DNA from 2 places in the Chelatococcus sp. GCM10030263 genome. Region 1 is predicted to be linked to the other one. Evidence: riboswitches for the same ligand, from Rfam matches in the RefSeq annotation. Region 1 holds a riboswitch; the other holds the start of a gene.
The links. A riboswitch is a leader RNA that binds a small molecule or an ion and turns the genes downstream of it on or off. The one in region 1 is predicted to bind glycine.
Positions count from the first base shown of each region.

Region 2: linked by a shared signal. The riboswitch ahead of gcvP (aminomethyl-transferring glycine dehydrogenase) and the one ahead of gcvT (glycine cleavage system aminomethyltransferase GcvT) in region 1 are both predicted to bind glycine.

Region 1 covers NZ_JBHTDB010000009.1:186,649-194,326, reverse strand. Annotated here, with positions in the region: gene ctaD (cytochrome c oxidase subunit I) at 1-307, opposite strand, end outside; gene coxB (cytochrome c oxidase subunit II) at 369-1,223, opposite strand; gene ACFQU1_RS19760 (invasion associated locus B family protein) at 1,671-2,198, shown strand; gene ACFQU1_RS19755 (FAD-dependent monooxygenase) at 2,531-4,114, shown strand; gene ACFQU1_RS19750 (hypothetical protein) at 4,313-4,897, shown strand; glycine riboswitch at 4,953-5,044, shown strand; gene gcvT (glycine cleavage system aminomethyltransferase GcvT) at 5,227-6,366, shown strand; gene gcvH (glycine cleavage system protein GcvH) at 6,389-6,763, shown strand; gene ACFQU1_RS19735 (ATP F0F1 synthase subunit B) at 6,958-7,437, opposite strand; gene ACFQU1_RS19730 (F0F1 ATP synthase subunit B) at 7,441-7,678, opposite strand, start outside.
Region 2 covers NZ_JBHTDB010000009.1:487,810-495,487, forward strand. Annotated here, with positions in the region: gene ACFQU1_RS21185 (extracellular solute-binding protein) at 1-991, shown strand, start outside; gene ACFQU1_RS21190 (ABC transporter permease) at 1,203-2,954, shown strand; glycine riboswitch at 2,984-3,078, shown strand; gene gcvP (aminomethyl-transferring glycine dehydrogenase) at 3,342-6,227, shown strand; gene ACFQU1_RS21200 (multidrug resistance efflux transporter family protein) at 6,424-7,398, opposite strand; gene ACFQU1_RS21205 (CoA-acylating methylmalonate-semialdehyde dehydrogenase) at 7,510-7,678, opposite strand, start outside.

The DNA.
Region 1 (7,678 bases):
TCATGAGCGGCACGAACCAGTTGCCGAAACCGCCGATGAGCGCCGGCATGATGACGAAGAACACCATGATCAGGCCATGGCCGGTCACGACGACGTTATAGGCCTGACCATTGGCGAAGATCTGCAGGCCGGGCTCCTGCAGCTCGATGCGCATGAGAATCGACAAGGCACCGCCGATGAGCCCCGCGCCGAGCGCGAAGAGAAGATAGAGCGTGCCGATATCCTTGTGATTCGTGGACAACAGCCACCGCCGCCATCCCGTGGGATAGGCGTGGCCGTCGTGGGCATGGGCCGCCGTCGAAGCCATCAGATTACTCCGTCCATCTTCTTCTCGCTGCGCCGCACCCGGGGCGCGCAATCACACCTGTTTATTCCGCCTTCGCCGCATCGCCGCGCGCGGCGACCGCCACGGGCGCACGGCTGTTCGACGCGAATTTCTGCTTCGCCTCGGCGAGCCAGGCCGCATACTGCTGATCGTTCACGATCCGGATAACGATCGGCATATAGGCATGGTTCTGGCCGCAGATCAGGGAGCACTGGCCATGAAAAACGCCTTCCTTGTCCGCCTTGAACCAGGTTTCGTTCAAACGGCCGGGAATGGCGTCGATCTTCAGGCCGAAGGACGGCATCGCGAAAGCGTGGATGACGTCCGCCGCCGTGACCTGCACGCGAATGGTCTTGCCGACCGGCAGAACGACCTCGTTGTCCACAGCAAGCAGCCGCGGCTGCCCGTCGGGGTTCAGATTCGAATCAAAGGAGAAGCCGCCAGCCTGGTCCTGCGCATATTCGAACGACCAATACCATTGATGGCCGGTCGCCTTGATGGTGATGTCCGACGGCGGCGTCACGAGCTGGACGCGCAGGAGCCGGAAGGACGGCACGGCGATCACCACGAGGATGAGCACCGGCAGGACCGTCCAGGCGACCTCGAGCAAGGCGTTATGCGTCGTCCGCGACGGGACCGGATTCCGCTTCTCGTTGAAGCGCACCGCCACATAGACGATGAGCGCGAGCACGAAGAGCACGATGACGGTGATGATCCACAACAGGCCGTCGTGGAACCAGTGCATATATTCGGCCACTTCCGTGGCCGGCACCTGCAGCCCCGTCTGCCAGGGAGAAGGCTGCCCCATCGCCGCAAAGGCTGTGCCGGTCCCGGCAAGGACCGCAGCCGCGGCAGCGAAAACGGCGAGGCACCGCAAACGAAGACTGTCCATTCCCATCGGTCGTCCGGAGCTCCCATGGCTGGCGGAGCGCGACACCGGTCGTTGTCGAGCCGCTTGCGCGACTCCCGACCGCGAGCATGCAAGACGCTCCCGCGCCATCTACCTACTTGACTGAGCTCACAAATCACAAGAGGGCGCGCGGCGCAATGTCCATTGCTTCAGCCATTCATGCGGCATAAAAGCGCGAAGGTCAGCGCAGGGTGGCATCGGCCGAAAATGGCAGATGCGACCTAGCCACGCGCGGTGCTGTCGCCATGCTGGCGCCGCAATCACCGGGTGGTTCTGTTCCTTGACAGCGGACCTGCGTCATGGTCCGAACTGACGTCATGACCTTTCATGGCGCGCCCGGATGCGATTCGCTCCGGGCGCGCCATCTCGACTTCAAGCGCATCAGGGGACCAGTCCATCATGCACCGCTGGAAAGCCCGGGTCGCTCGACGGCTTATGGGATCGGGATCGCAATTGGCGACGGCACGACTGGCCCTTTCTCTTGTGACTCTCGCGCTCGCCGCGAGCATCGGCAGCGTCGCGCCCGCGGCCGCCCAGGGGGTGGTCCGCGGCAGCTTCGGCGAGTGGCAGATGCGCTGCGAGGTGCCCCCAGGCGCCAAGAACGAACAATGTGCGCTCGTGCAGAGCGTCGCGGCCGAAGATCGGCCGAATGTGACGCTCCTCGTGATCGTGCTGAAGACCGCCGACAATAAAAGCAGGCTCCTGCGCGTGGTGGCGCCGCTGGGTGTGCTTCTCCCGGCCGGCCTCGGCCTCAAGATCGATCAGGCGGATGTGGGCCGCGCCGGGTTCGTGCGATGCCTCACCACCGGTTGTGTGGCAGAGGTTGTCATGGACGAAAAGCTGACCGACCAGCTGCGGAACGGCAAGGCGGCGACCTTCATCGTCTTCCAGACGCCGGAAGAAGGGATCGGCATTCCCGTCTCGCTCAACGGCTTCGACAAGGGCCTCACCAGCCTGCCCTGACGTGTATAGGTCGGCGTGCCTCGGCGCCGTCGTGCTGTAGCATCGTTTTGAATCTCGGCACCGGCCGCGCCCGCCCGTGATGACCGGCAGTACCCAGCTGTCGCAGCCGTGTCCGTTGCAGAGCGATAGCCACCACGCTATAAAGCCGCGTCGGAAAAGGCAGACTTGGTTTGGTAAGCCCAAGTCCTTTCGGTAACGAAAGCTCTGGTCTTCGGCTTCGTGCACGAGATCCCCACGACGAACATCGGACGCTGCTCAAGCGTCCAATCGTTCGTCCGTGTGGTGTTCAAGCTCGAGGAACGCTCCGGTCGAACATCGACCAGGAGTAGTCCATGCACGATCGACATTCCCCCCTTTATGACGTCGTGATCGCCGGAGCCGGCCCCGTCGGCTTGTTTCTCGCCTGTGAACTGCGCCTTGCAGATCTCTCGGTCTTGGTGCTGGAACGAGCCGAGGATCCGCACTCGCCCTTGAAGCGGCTTCCGTTGGGCATGCGCGGTCTTTCGGTGCCCACCGTCGAAGCCTTTTACCGTCGCGGGTTGCTGGACGACATCGCCGCGGCGCAACGCGCGAGGGATGCCTCTGGCAGAAGTGCGTTGGCGGGTGCGCATTGGATGCAACAGCCGCGCCGCCCCGCCGGTCATTTCGCCGGCATACAGTTCTACGAGGACGACATCGACCCGTCGAAGTGGCCTTACCGCTTGCCAAGTCCGGCTGGCGCGAGCATGGCGGTCGACATGGAGTCCCTCGAATCCGCTTTGGCCGGACGGGCCAGCGCGATGGGAGCCGAGATCAAGCGCGGCCTCGGCGTCGAGGACCTCGACCCCTCGGACGACAATGTAACCGTTCGCGCCGGCGGCGAGACGTTCCGCGGAAGTTGGCTCGTTGGATGTGACGGCGGCCGCAGCACCGTTCGCCGCGTCGGGGGCTTCGAGTTCGTCGGCACCGCTCCCGAGTTCACCGGCTATTCCGTTGAAGTCGAGATGGCCGATCCGGACAAGCTCCGTTTGGGCCGCCACTACACGCCGACCGGAATGTATACCTACGCGCGGCCCGGAACGATCGCGATGGTCGAGTTCGACGGGGGCGCATTCCACCGAATCGAGCCGATCACGCGCGAGTATGTGCAGGCGGTGTTGCGCCGTGTCTCCGGGATCGATGTCACAGTCACCGAACTCAAGCTCGCCACCACGTGGACGGATCGCGCCTACCAGGCGACGGCTTACCGGAGAGGGCGCGTACTGATCGCGGGCGACGCCGCGCACATCCATTCTCCTTTGGGCGGCCAGGGACTCAACCTCGGACTTGGCGATGCCATGAACCTTGGATGGAAGCTGGCTGCCACCATTCGTGGCGACGCGCCGGCCGGTCTGCTCGACAGCTACTTCAGTGAACGCCATCCGGTAGGGGCGGACATCCTCGACTGGTCGCGCGCCCAAGTCGCGATCATGCGGCCGAGCCGGAGTTCGCGCGCGCTCGAGGCAATTATCCGCGATCTCATCGACACGCGCGACGGTGCGACCTACTTCGCCGAGCGTGTGTGGGGTGTTTCCCTCCGCTACGATCTCGGCGACGGCCACCCGCTCGTGGGGCGCAGCGTTCCCGCGTTCGAACTGGTCGACGGGACGAAAATTGGCGCGCTCCTCAAGAACGGCAAAGGCCTTCTTCTGGACTTTGACGCTCGTGCGCCGCTTGAGGCGCTGGCAAGCCGCTGGGGTGATCGGATCACCTATGTAGTCAGTGACGCCAAGGACAGGCTGGGCTTGAGCGCTGTGCTCGTGCGCCCCGATGGCTTCGTCGCCTGGGCCAGTGAAGGCGCCCCGAACGCCGACGAAGCTGCTCAAGCCGCGTCGCGATGGTTCGGCGCCCCAGATCAGGCGCATGAACCTGTTCCCCCTCCGACATTGCGCACGTGAGACATCGCGCACGTGAGTTCGCGCACTCGCGGAAGCCAGGCGATCTTCTGCGCAGCCTGTCCCGCAGCGCTCCGAGACAAATCGCCCCTTCCCGGCCCCGATTTTCGATACGGCCTGCCTATGGCTCTCCGCTGAGGAGTGCTAAAGGCAAAGGTTCTGATGAACGTACGGAGGTCGCGTATGCTTGGGATGGCTCGGATGTGGCACCTCGACGGGCCGGGGCTCCGGACTAGCGCAATCGTTCTGGCCTTGGCCGCGGCGCTCGGGGGCTGCTCGTCCACAGGCTCGACGGGCGAAGGCGGATCGAAGCTCAGCAACTTCCTGTTCTACGGTGGCGCCACCGTTCCAGCCCCCATGGCGACCCCGGAGTACGAAGTCAATTGTCCGTCCGTCGACATCACGGACGGCGGCGCCGCGATTCGCGCCGGCGGCGACAATCCGCGTTATCAGGTCTCGATCAACGACACGGCCCGCGAATGCACGGCGACTGGCGACGGCGCTTATCAGCTCAAGGTCGGGGTCGAAGGCCTCGCCCTGCTGGGTGTCGGCGGCGCTCCCGTCGGTCGCATCTCCGTGCCGGTGCATGTGCTCGTGAAGCGCGGCGCGACAGTCGTCGCCAATCGCACACGGACCGTCGCCGTCAGCATCCCCGCCGGCGAGGATCGCGCCATCTTCAACGTCGTCGAGGAAGGCATCACCGTGCCGCCTGGTGAAGGTACGGTGACGATTGCCGTCGGCCTCGGCAATACGGCAGAAGCCGCCGCCCGGCCGCGGCGGCGTTGAGCCGGCCAGAGGGCGATTGACAGATCGAACCGAGCCCCTATGACGGTGCTGGTCGTTCATTCCCGCGGAAGAGCCCGGACCGATGGTCCGGCGCCGAAGGCGCAACCACCCCGGAAACGCTCAGGCACAAGGGACCGCGTGGGATTTGACACTCTGGAAAGAGATGGTTCTCCTGTGGAGGCCCATCCACCGACGGGGGTAACCGTGGACGCCCACGGGAAATCTCTCAGGTCCCGAGACAGAGGGGGTGCGCATGGGCCCGGCTGCGGGTCAAGTCGCCGATCTCGGCGGCGATGTCCACGAGCGTCCCTTTTGTGGAAGGATCTGGAATGGCGGGCCAGTCTAGCGACGACCTCTCCAAGCAAACACCTCTTCACGCCTGGCATGTGGCCCATGGAGCGCGGATGGCGCCCTTCGCGGGCTATGACATGCCCATCCAATATGCCAAGGGCATTCTCGCCGAGCATCTGCACACGCGCGCGGCCGCCGGCCTGTTCGACGTGTCGCATATGGGCCAGGCGGTGCTCGTCGGCCCCGACCACGCCACGACCGCCCGCGCGCTGGAAGCGCTCGTGCCGGCCGACATCGTCAATCTCGCACCGGGACGCCAGCGCTATACCCAGCTCCTGAACGAGCAGGGCGGCATTCTCGACGACCTCATGGTGTCGCGCTCGTCCGACCCGGCCGACGACGGCAAGCTGATGCTCGTCGTCAATGCCGATTGCAAGGAGGCGGACTACGTCCATTTTTCGCTGAACCTGCCCGAGGAGGTGAGGCTCGAACGGCGCGATGATCGCGCGCTCATTGCGCTGCAAGGCCCGCAAGCCGCCGAGGTTCTCGCCCGCCATGCCGCAGAGGCCGGAGCGATGGGCTTCATGGCGGTCGCCTCCATGAGCATCGCGGGCATTCCCGCCGTCATCTCGCGATCGGGCTATACGGGCGAGGACGGCTACGAGATTTCGGTGTCCAACAGCGACGCGCCTGCGCTCTGGGATCTGCTCGCCAAGGAGGCGGAGGTCGAGCCCATCGGCCTTGGCGCGCGCGATTCGCTCAGGTTGGAAGCCGGCCTCTGTCTTTATGGCCACGATATCAACCAGGAGACCTCGCCCATCGAGGCCGGGCTCGCCTGGTCGATCCAGAAACGCCGGCGCACGGAAGGCGGTTTCCCCGGCGCCATTCGCATCGTGCAGGAACTCGCGGATGGGCCGCTGCGCCAGCGCGTCGGCATCCTGCCGCAGGGTCGTGCTCCGGCGCGCGAGGGAACGCAGATTGTGGATGAAGCCGGCCAGCTCATCGGCGAGGTGACGTCCGGCAGTTTCGGGCCGACGGCGGGCGGGCCGATCGCCATGGGCTATGTGGTGAGCGACTTCGCCGGCGTCGGCACCACGGTGCAGCTCTCTGTCCGCGGCAAGCTCATGCCCGCCAGCATCGTCCCCCTGCCCTTCGTCGCCCATCGCTATAAACGTTGAGCCAATCTTCCGGAGAAGCCCGATGACCACCCGTTACTCGAAAGACCACGAATATATCCGCCTCGACGGCGATACCGCGACCGTCGGCATCACCGACTACGCCCAGGAGCAGCTCGGCGACGTGGTCTATGTGGAATTGCCGCAAGTCGGCACCACCTTCGCCAAGGGTGACGATGCCGCCGTGGTCGAGAGCGTGAAGGCGGCAAGTGAGGTCTATGCCCCGCTCGCCGGCGAGGTCGTCGCCGTCAATCCCGACCTCGAAGCGGCGCCCGGAACGATCAACGAGGATCCGACCGGCAAGGGCTGGTTCTTCAAGATGAAGCTCGCCGACATTGCCGAGTTCGAGGCACTCATGACCGAAGAAGCCTATCAGGACTATGTGAAGTCCGTGAGCTGACCGCTTACGGAGCCGCATCTGGGTCGGACCTGCGGTAGCCAGGCGAGCCTTGGCGGATGGCTGTGGCCCTCCCGAAGGAGGTCCACTCAGCCTTCCCCGTCAGCACCATGTACCGATCAAACAAAAAACCCGGTTCCGAGCTCTCGGAACCGGGTTTTCTGTACCGGCCACCCGTTACGGCGGCCGCGCGACGTTCAGTTCAGCTTGGAGCGCACACCGGCGAGGCTCGCCTCGAAGATGGCATCGGCCCTCTCGCCCTGCACGGCCTTCTTGAGCACGGTCTCCGATGCGCGGATCGCCGCCTCGGCGGCCGCAGCGCGCACTTCCGCCGCCGCCTGGGCTTCCGCCTGGGCGATCTTGGCTTCGGCCGCGGCCGTGCGGCGCACCACGAAGTCGTTCATGCGGCGGTGCGCCTCCTCGGCGATGCGCTGAGCCTCTTCGCGGGCATTCGTGACGATGGCTTCCGCCTCCGTCTCGGCCGCCGCGCGCTTGGCCTGATATTCCTTCAGGAGCGCCTCGGCCTCGGCGCGGAAGCGCTTGGCTTCCTCGAGCTCGTCCGCGATCCGCTTGGTGCGGGCATCGAGCGAGACGAGAACCGTCTTGTGGGCGCCGAAATAGATCGCCACGCCGAGAAAGACGACGAAGGAGACCGCAACCCAAAATTCTGCGTCCATGGCTTAGCCCTTCATCGCCGCCTTGACGGCAGCCGCGACCTCGTCGGCCGGGGGCTGTTCGCCGAGGACCTGCTGCAGGATTGCTGCCGCAGCGTCATTGGCGATGCCCTCGACATGGGTGAGCGCCGCTGTCTTGGTTTGGCCGATGAGTTCCTCGGCCGAAGCGAGCTTCTGCGCAAGTGCCGCATCGAGTTCCCGGCGCTTGCCTTCGGTCTCTGCCTGCAGACGCTGATGGGTCTCG
Region 2 (7,678 bases), 300 kb from region 1:
CATCGGCATGGCCGGCTTCCCGACCCTCGCCTCGGCGGCCGAAGAGGTGACGCTGTACACCACCCGCGAGCCGGGCCTGATCAAGCCGCTGCTGGACGCTTTCACGGAAAAATCGGGCGTCAACGTCCGCACGCTGTTCGTCAAGGACGGGCTCGCCGAACGCGTGGCGGCCGAGGGTGCCAATTCACCGGCCGACGTGCTGATGACGGTCGACTTCGGCAATCTCATCGACCTCGTCGACAAGGGCGTCGTTCAGCCCGTGAAGTCGCCGGCGCTCGAGGCCGCAGTCCCCGCCAATCTCCGCGATGCGGAAGGGCGCTGGTTCGCGCTGTCCCTGCGCGCGCGCGTTCTCTACGCGTCGAAGGAGCGAACGAAGCTCACCAGCTTTACCTATGAGGAGCTTGCCGATCCCAAGTGGAAGGGCAAGGTCTGCATTCGCTCCGGCCAGCATCCCTACAACACCGCCCTCATCGCCAATTACATCGCCAAGCACGGCGAGGCGAAGACGGAAGAATGGCTCAAGGGCGTCAAGGCCAATCTGGCGCGCAAGGCCGGCGGCGGCGACCGCGAGGTGGCTCGCGACATCCTCGGCGATATCTGCGATATCGGCATCGGCAATTCCTATTATGTCGGGCTGATGCGCTCCGGCAAAGGCGGCCCCGACCAGGTGAAATGGGGCGAGGCGATCAATGTGGTTCTGCCCACCTTCGCCGGCGGCGGCACGCATGTGAACATCTCGGGCGCCGCGGTCGCGAAGAATGCGCCCAATGCGGACAATGCCGTGAAGCTTCTCGATTTCCTCGTCTCCGACGAGGCTCAGGAGCTCTATGCCAAGGTCAATTTCGAATATCCGGTGAAGGCGGGCGTTCCCGCCGACCCGATCATCGCGAGCCTCGGCACGCTCACGGTCGATCCCTCCGAGCTCACGGCCATCGGCCGCTATCGCAAGGTCGCGAGCGAGCTCGCCGACAAAGTCGCCTTCGACGACTGAGGAGCTCGGCCTTTTCACCTCTCCCCGCTTGCCGGGAGAGGTTGGCCGCAAAGCGGCCGGGTGAGGGGGATATCTTGCCATTTAAGAATCACACACCTCACCCTGTTCCTCTCCTCGCAGGGAAATCGGATATATCCGACTTCCTGACGGAAAAAGGCGCAATTCGGAGCCCCCGAATTGCGCCGGGGAGAGCGGACGCCAGCGCTTCGCCGTGACTAAGTCCGCGACGTTCCGTTCGGTCGGCCCGCGCCGGCCGCGGCAGGCTGCCGCCGGTTGGCTCGCGGCCTCCGCGGTCATTGCGCTTCTCGCGGTGGCGCCGCTTCTGGCCGTCCTGCTGGTGGCGAGCGGCAGTTCGGACGGCCTGTGGCCGCATCTTCTGGCTTATGTGCTGCCGGAGGCTGCCCGCCAGACGGTCATCCTCCTTCTCGGTGTCGGCATTCTCGTCACGGTCATCGGCACGGGCCTCGCATGGCTCGTGGTCGCCTATGATTTCCCCGGCCGTCGCTTCATGGAATGGGCGCTGCTGCTGCCGCTCGCCATGCCGACCTATATCGTGGCCTTCGCCTATCTCGACCTTCTCCATCCGATTGGGCCGGTTCAGAGCCTGCTGCGTGCCGTGCTCGGCCTGTCGAGCCCGCGTGACCTCAATTTTCCGGACATCCGCTCCATGCCGGGCTGCATCCTGCTGCTCAGCTTCGTGCTCTATCCTTATGTCTATGGAACGGCACGGGCGGCATTCCTGCTTCAGGCGCGCGGCGTGATCGAGGCCGCCCATTCGCTGGGGGCAGGGCGCTTCGCTACCTTCGTCCGTATCGCCGCGCCGCTCGCCCGCCCAGCCGTTGCGGCCGGCGTGAGCCTCGCCCTGCTGGAGGCGCTCAACGACATCGGTGCATCGGAATTCCTGGGCGTGCGCACGCTGACAGTGTCGATCTACGCCACCTGGGTGAACCGGTCGAGCCTTGCCGGCGCGGCGCAGATTGCGCTCTTCATGCTCGCCTTCGTCATCATCCTCATGTTTCTCGAACGCGGGCTGCGCCGCAACCGCCGCTATGCGGACGCCGAGCCCGGCCGGCTGGTGCCGAAGCGCCTCCACGGCATGGCCGGCGTGCTCGCCGCCACCATCTGCGCGCTGCCGATCATCATCGGCTTCGCGGCACCTGCGCTCCACCTCGTCAACGAGGCGCGCAAGCGCCTGCAATTCGCCGGGCTGTCACCGAGCCTCGTCGAGGCCATCGGCAACACCGCCTCGCTCGCGGCGGTTGCGACGCTGGTTACCCTGCTGCTCGGTCTCTGTATCGCGGCGACCCTGCGGCTTGTCGGCGGCCGCCTCGCCGCCGCCCTCGCGCGCACCGCGAGCCTCGGCTATGCGGTGCCCGGCACCGTGCTCGCCATCGGCCTGATGATGCCGCTTGCCACCGTCGACAATGCCGTCGATAGCTTCATGCGGGCGACATTCGGTTTCTCGACCGGGCTGCTTCTTTCCGGCACGGGCGGTGCTCTCGTCTATGCCTATGTCGTGCGCTTCCTGCCGCTCGCCGCCGGCGGCCTGGAGGCGGGCTATGCCAAGCTGCCGAAAACGCTCGACGACGCCGCGCTGACGCTCGGCGCTTCCTCCGGCGGGCTCGTCGCGCGAATCCATCTGCCGCTGCTCTGGCCCGCTCTTCTCTCGGCGGCCGCGCTCGTCTTCGTGGACTGCGTCAAGGAGCTCTCGGCGACGCTTCTTCTGCGGCCGCTTGATTTCGAGACGCTCGCCACCCAGCTTTACGCGGAAGCCTCGCGCGGCACCTACGAGGACGGCGCCATCGCGGCGCTCCTCATCGTCGCCGTCGGCTTCCTGCCGGTGATGCTGCTCGCCCGGCTCGGGCGTGAGGGTTGGCGGCGTGAGCGCGAAGCCACTGCCGCCGTGATACCGGAGATGCCGGATAGCAGTGGATTTCCGGCCGCTCGCGAAGGAGTGCTTTGACTTCTCGACCGTTTCAAGTAGCTTGCCGGCCTGCCACAGCGGGAGAGACTCGGGGCTTAACGTCCCGGGCGCCGAAGGAGCAACCGCCCCGGAAACTCTCAGGCAGAAGGACCGCTGTGGAGAATGACATCTGGAGAGAGGCGCGAGCTCGAGAGCTCCGGCGCCCGCCGACGGGATAACACTCTCAGGCAAACAGACAGATGGGGCGCATAACGGAGGCCGCGATGGCCGAAGGAAGCGTGCCCGTTGCCATGCCCGGACGTGACGTCCGGCTCGCCCGCCGACAACCATGTCTGCGGCGGGTGGTGGCGCGTGGCTTGCTTCCGGCGGACATGCGGATCTCCGTTCCGAGCCGGTCTCCGGCGTCGCGCGTACCCCTGCTGCCAGATGGTGCCTCCGATGACTGATCTGAACTCCCTTCTCGGCCGGACCGGGTCCGGTTTCGCGCGGCGCCATATCGGCCCGTCGGCGACGGACGTCGTCGCCATGCTGCAGGCGGTCGGCACGCCCGATCTCGACGGCCTGATCGCCGAGACGGTGCCGCGCGCCATCCGCCAGGCGGAGCCGCTGCCCTTCGGCCGCGGCCTCACCGAGAGCGAGGCGCTCGCCGAACTCGGCCGGATCGCCGGGCAAAACGAGGTCTTCACCTCGCTCATCGGCCAGGGCTATTACGGGACGGTCACGCCGCCCGTCATCCAGCGCAACATCCTGGAAAATCCAGCCTGGTACACGGCCTATACGCCCTACCAGCCCGAGATCAGCCAGGGCCGGCTCGAGGCGCTCGTCAATTTCCAGACCATGGTCGCCGATTTGACCGGCCTCGACGTCGCCAATGCCTCGCTTCTCGACGAAGGCACCGCCGCCGCCGAGGCGATGACCATGGCCAAACGTGTCGCCAAATCCAAGGCGACGGCCTTCTTCGTTGATGCCGGCTGCCATCCCCAGACGATTGCCGTGGTGCGCACCCGCGCCGAGCCGCTCGGCTGGACGGTCGTGGTGGGCGATCCCGAGCGTGATCTCGACGCCAGCGCCGTCTTCGGCGCGCTCTTTCAATATCCAGGCAGCGAGGGCCATATCCGTGACCTCGCCAAGCCGATCGCCGCCGTGAAGGCCGCCGGCGGCATCGCCTGCGTTGCCGCCGATCTCCTCGCCTTGACGCTTCTCGCCTCGCCGGGTGAGCTCGGCGCGGATATCGCCGTCGGATCGAGCCAGCGCTTCGGCGTGCCGATGGGCTTCGGCGGCCCGCATGCCGCTTTCATGGCGACGCGCGACGCCCATAAGCGCTCGCTCCCCGGCCGCCTCGTCGGTGTCTCGGTCGATGTGCGCGGGGCGCCCGCCTACCGGCTCGCCCTGCAGACTCGCGAGCAGCATATCCGGCGCGAGAAGGCGACCTCCAACATCTGCACGGCGCAGGTTCTGCTCGCCGTCATCGCCTCCATGTATGGCGTCTATCACGGCCCTGAGGGCCTGACCGCCATCGCCGGCGATGTGCATGCCAAGACGGCACGGCTTGCGGCCGGCCTCGCCAAGCTCGGCTTCCCCGCCGAGCAGAAGACTTTTTTTGATACGCTCACGGTTTCGACGGGCGCCCGGCGCGACGAGATCGTTGCGCGCGCCGCGGCAAGCCGCATCAATCTCCGCGTCCTGCCTGGCGAGGGCGGCCGGCTCGGCATCTCGCTCGACGAGACAACGACCGAGGCGAATGTCGAGGCTGTCTGGGCGGCCTTCGGCGGCGCGCTGCGCTACGGCGAAGTCACGGCCGAGAGCGCGCTGCCGGAGAACCTGCGCCGCCGCTCCACCTTCATGACGCATCCCGTCTTCCACCGCTATCGCTCGGAAACGGAGATCCTGCGCTATATGCGCCGGCTCGCCGACCGCGATCTCGCGCTCGACCGCGCCATGATCCCGCTCGGCTCCTGCACCATGAAGCTCAATGCGACCGCCGAGATGATGCCGATCACCTGGCCCGGCTTCTCGTCGCTCCATCCCTTCGCGCCGGCCGAACAGGCCAACGGCTATGCGGCGCTGATCAAGGATCTGGAAGACAAGCTCGCGGTCATCACCGGCTATGACGCCGTGTCGCTGCAGCCGAATTCCGGTGCCCAGGGCGAATATGCGGGGCTTCTCGCCATCCGCGCCTATCACCTCAGCCGCGGGGAGGGCCACCGCCGCGTCTGCCTCATCCCATCCTCGGCGCATGGCACCAATCCCGCCTCGGCGCAGATGGTGGGCATGGAGGTGGTGGTCGTTGCCTGCGACCAGTCCGGCAATGTGGATCTCGCCGATTTGCGCGCCAAGGCGGAAGCCCATGCGGGCGATCTCGCGGCGATCATGATCACCTATCCCTCGACGCATGGCGTCTTCGAGGAGGAGATCCGCGACATCTGCGACATCGTGCATGCCAACGGTGGCCAGGTCTATCTCGACGGCGCCAATCTCAACGCCCAGGTCGGCATCGCGCGGCCGGGCAAATACGGCGCCGATGTCAGCCATCTCAACCTGCACAAGACCTTCTGCATTCCGCATGGCGGCGGTGGTCCGGGCGTCGGGCCGATCGGCGTGAAGGCCCATCTCGCCCCCTTCCTGCCGGGCCATCCCGAGCGGCCAGAACTGGGCTCCGTCGTCGGACCGGTTTCGGCGGCCCCCTTCGGGTCGGCGTCGATCCTGCCGATTTCCTACGCCTATATGCTGATGATGGGGGCGGACGGGCTCGAACTCGCGACCAAGGTCGCGATCCTCAATGCCAATTACATCGCCGCCCGGCTCGGCCCCTATTATCCCGTGCTCTATGCCGGCCGGAACGGCCGGGTGGCGCATGAATGCATCCTCGACCTCCGGCCGCTCAAGGAGACCTCGGGCGTCACGGTGGACGACGTCGCCAAGCGCCTCATCGACTTCGGCTTCCATGCGCCGACCATGAGCTTCCCCGTGCCGGGCACGCTCATGATCGAGCCGACGGAATCGGAATCGAAGGCCGAGCTCGACCGCTTCATCGACGCCATGATCGCCATCCGCGCCGAAATCCGCGCGGTGGAGGAGGGGCGCTGGCCGGTGGAGCAGAGCCCGCTGCGGCATGCGCCGCACACGGTGCACGACCTTGCGGACGACAATTGGAACCGGCCCTACAGCCGCGCCGAAGGCGCCTTCCCGCGCGGTGCCCAGCGGCAGGACAAATACTGGTCGCCGGTCAACCGCGTCGACAATGCCTATGGCGACCGCAACCTCATGTGCTCCTGCCCGCCGATGGAGGAATACCAGCAGGCGGCGGAATAGGGGCGGGGGGGATCCATCGAGCGCCGGATCGTTCTGTGGTCATCCCGGAACGGCCGAAGGCCGTGTCCGGGATCCAGAACCGATGCGGATCAACGATTGAACGCGTTTCCGAGCGACTGAGCCAGCGACGAGCGACATCGTTTCTGGATCCCGGACGCCTCACTCCGCTCGGCTCCGGGATGACGGCGTGAGCGTTTCACCCCCGGCTCTTCAGCGTGAAGCCGACGAGCCCGCCCATGACGGCGGCAAGGCCAAGCCAGCCGAGGAGGTTGGGCGCCGGCGCGCCGAGCCAGAGCATCTCACCCAAGAGCGCAAAGCCCACTTCGCCCGACTGCGTCGCATCGACGGCGGCGATCCGGTAGGGATCGCGCGAGAGATTGCGCGCATAGAGGAAGAGCGTCGTCGCGAGCCCGCCGGCGACGAGCGCGATGACCGCCGTGCTGGCGATCTGGCCCGTGCTCGGCGGCGGTGGCAGGGTCACTCCGACGAGCACCGCGAAGAAGGGGAGCGAGCCGAGCGTCAGCAGCAGCACGGCCGCCACCGGATCGGCGAGGAGGGCGCCATCGGCGCCGCCGGCGTGCTTGGCGCGGTTCAGAAGCTGGTTGCCGACGGGATAGGCGACGGCCGCGACCAGCATCGGCAGGACGCCCGCGATAATCTGGTGCGGTTCGGCGCCACGGGCGATCTGGTTGAGATTGATGATGACGATGCCGGCGAAGATCACGACGAGAAAGATGATGCCGCGCAGCGGCACGCGCTCGCCGAAGGCGCGCAGCACGAAAGGCGTGGCGAGGATCGTGCACTGCCAGGTGGCGGCGATGATCCAGCCCGGCGCGTGGTCGGCGGCGAAGCAGCAGGCGGCGTAGAAGACGCCGAAGCCGATGCCGCCCGCCACCAGCCAGAACTTGAGCCGCCGCCAGAAAAGCCGAAGCACCTCGGCGAGATAGCCCGGCCCGCGCCGCACGAGCAGAAAGCCGCCGAGCAGGATCGCCATGTCGAGATAGCGCAGCGAGGCGCTCCACACCCAATGGCCTCCATCCAGGCTCATGGCCCGGTTGAGGACGAAGGTGACCGAGAAGAACGCGGCGGCGGCGAGCCCGAGTCCGATGAGCCGCGGCATGCGCGGCTCGCCGGTCGCCATCGCCGGCACGCTATCGGTGGTGGAGACCATGAAAACCGCTCCCGCCCAGGGCGCGTCAGTTAAGCGCGATTCCGTGCCGGGCGGAAATGGGCGATGTCACCCCAGGGCCGAGCGAAGCGAGGCGCCCGGGATGACTTAGCCTCACCGCATCGTTGGGATGGAGAACTCCGCGCCCTCCTTGACGCCGGAGGGCCAGCGCGAGGTCACCGTCTTCGTCTTCGTATAGAAGCGGAACGAGTCCGGCCCGTGCTGGTTCAAGTCGCCGAAGCCGGAGCGCTTCCAGCCGCCGAAGGTGTAGTAGGCGAGTGGC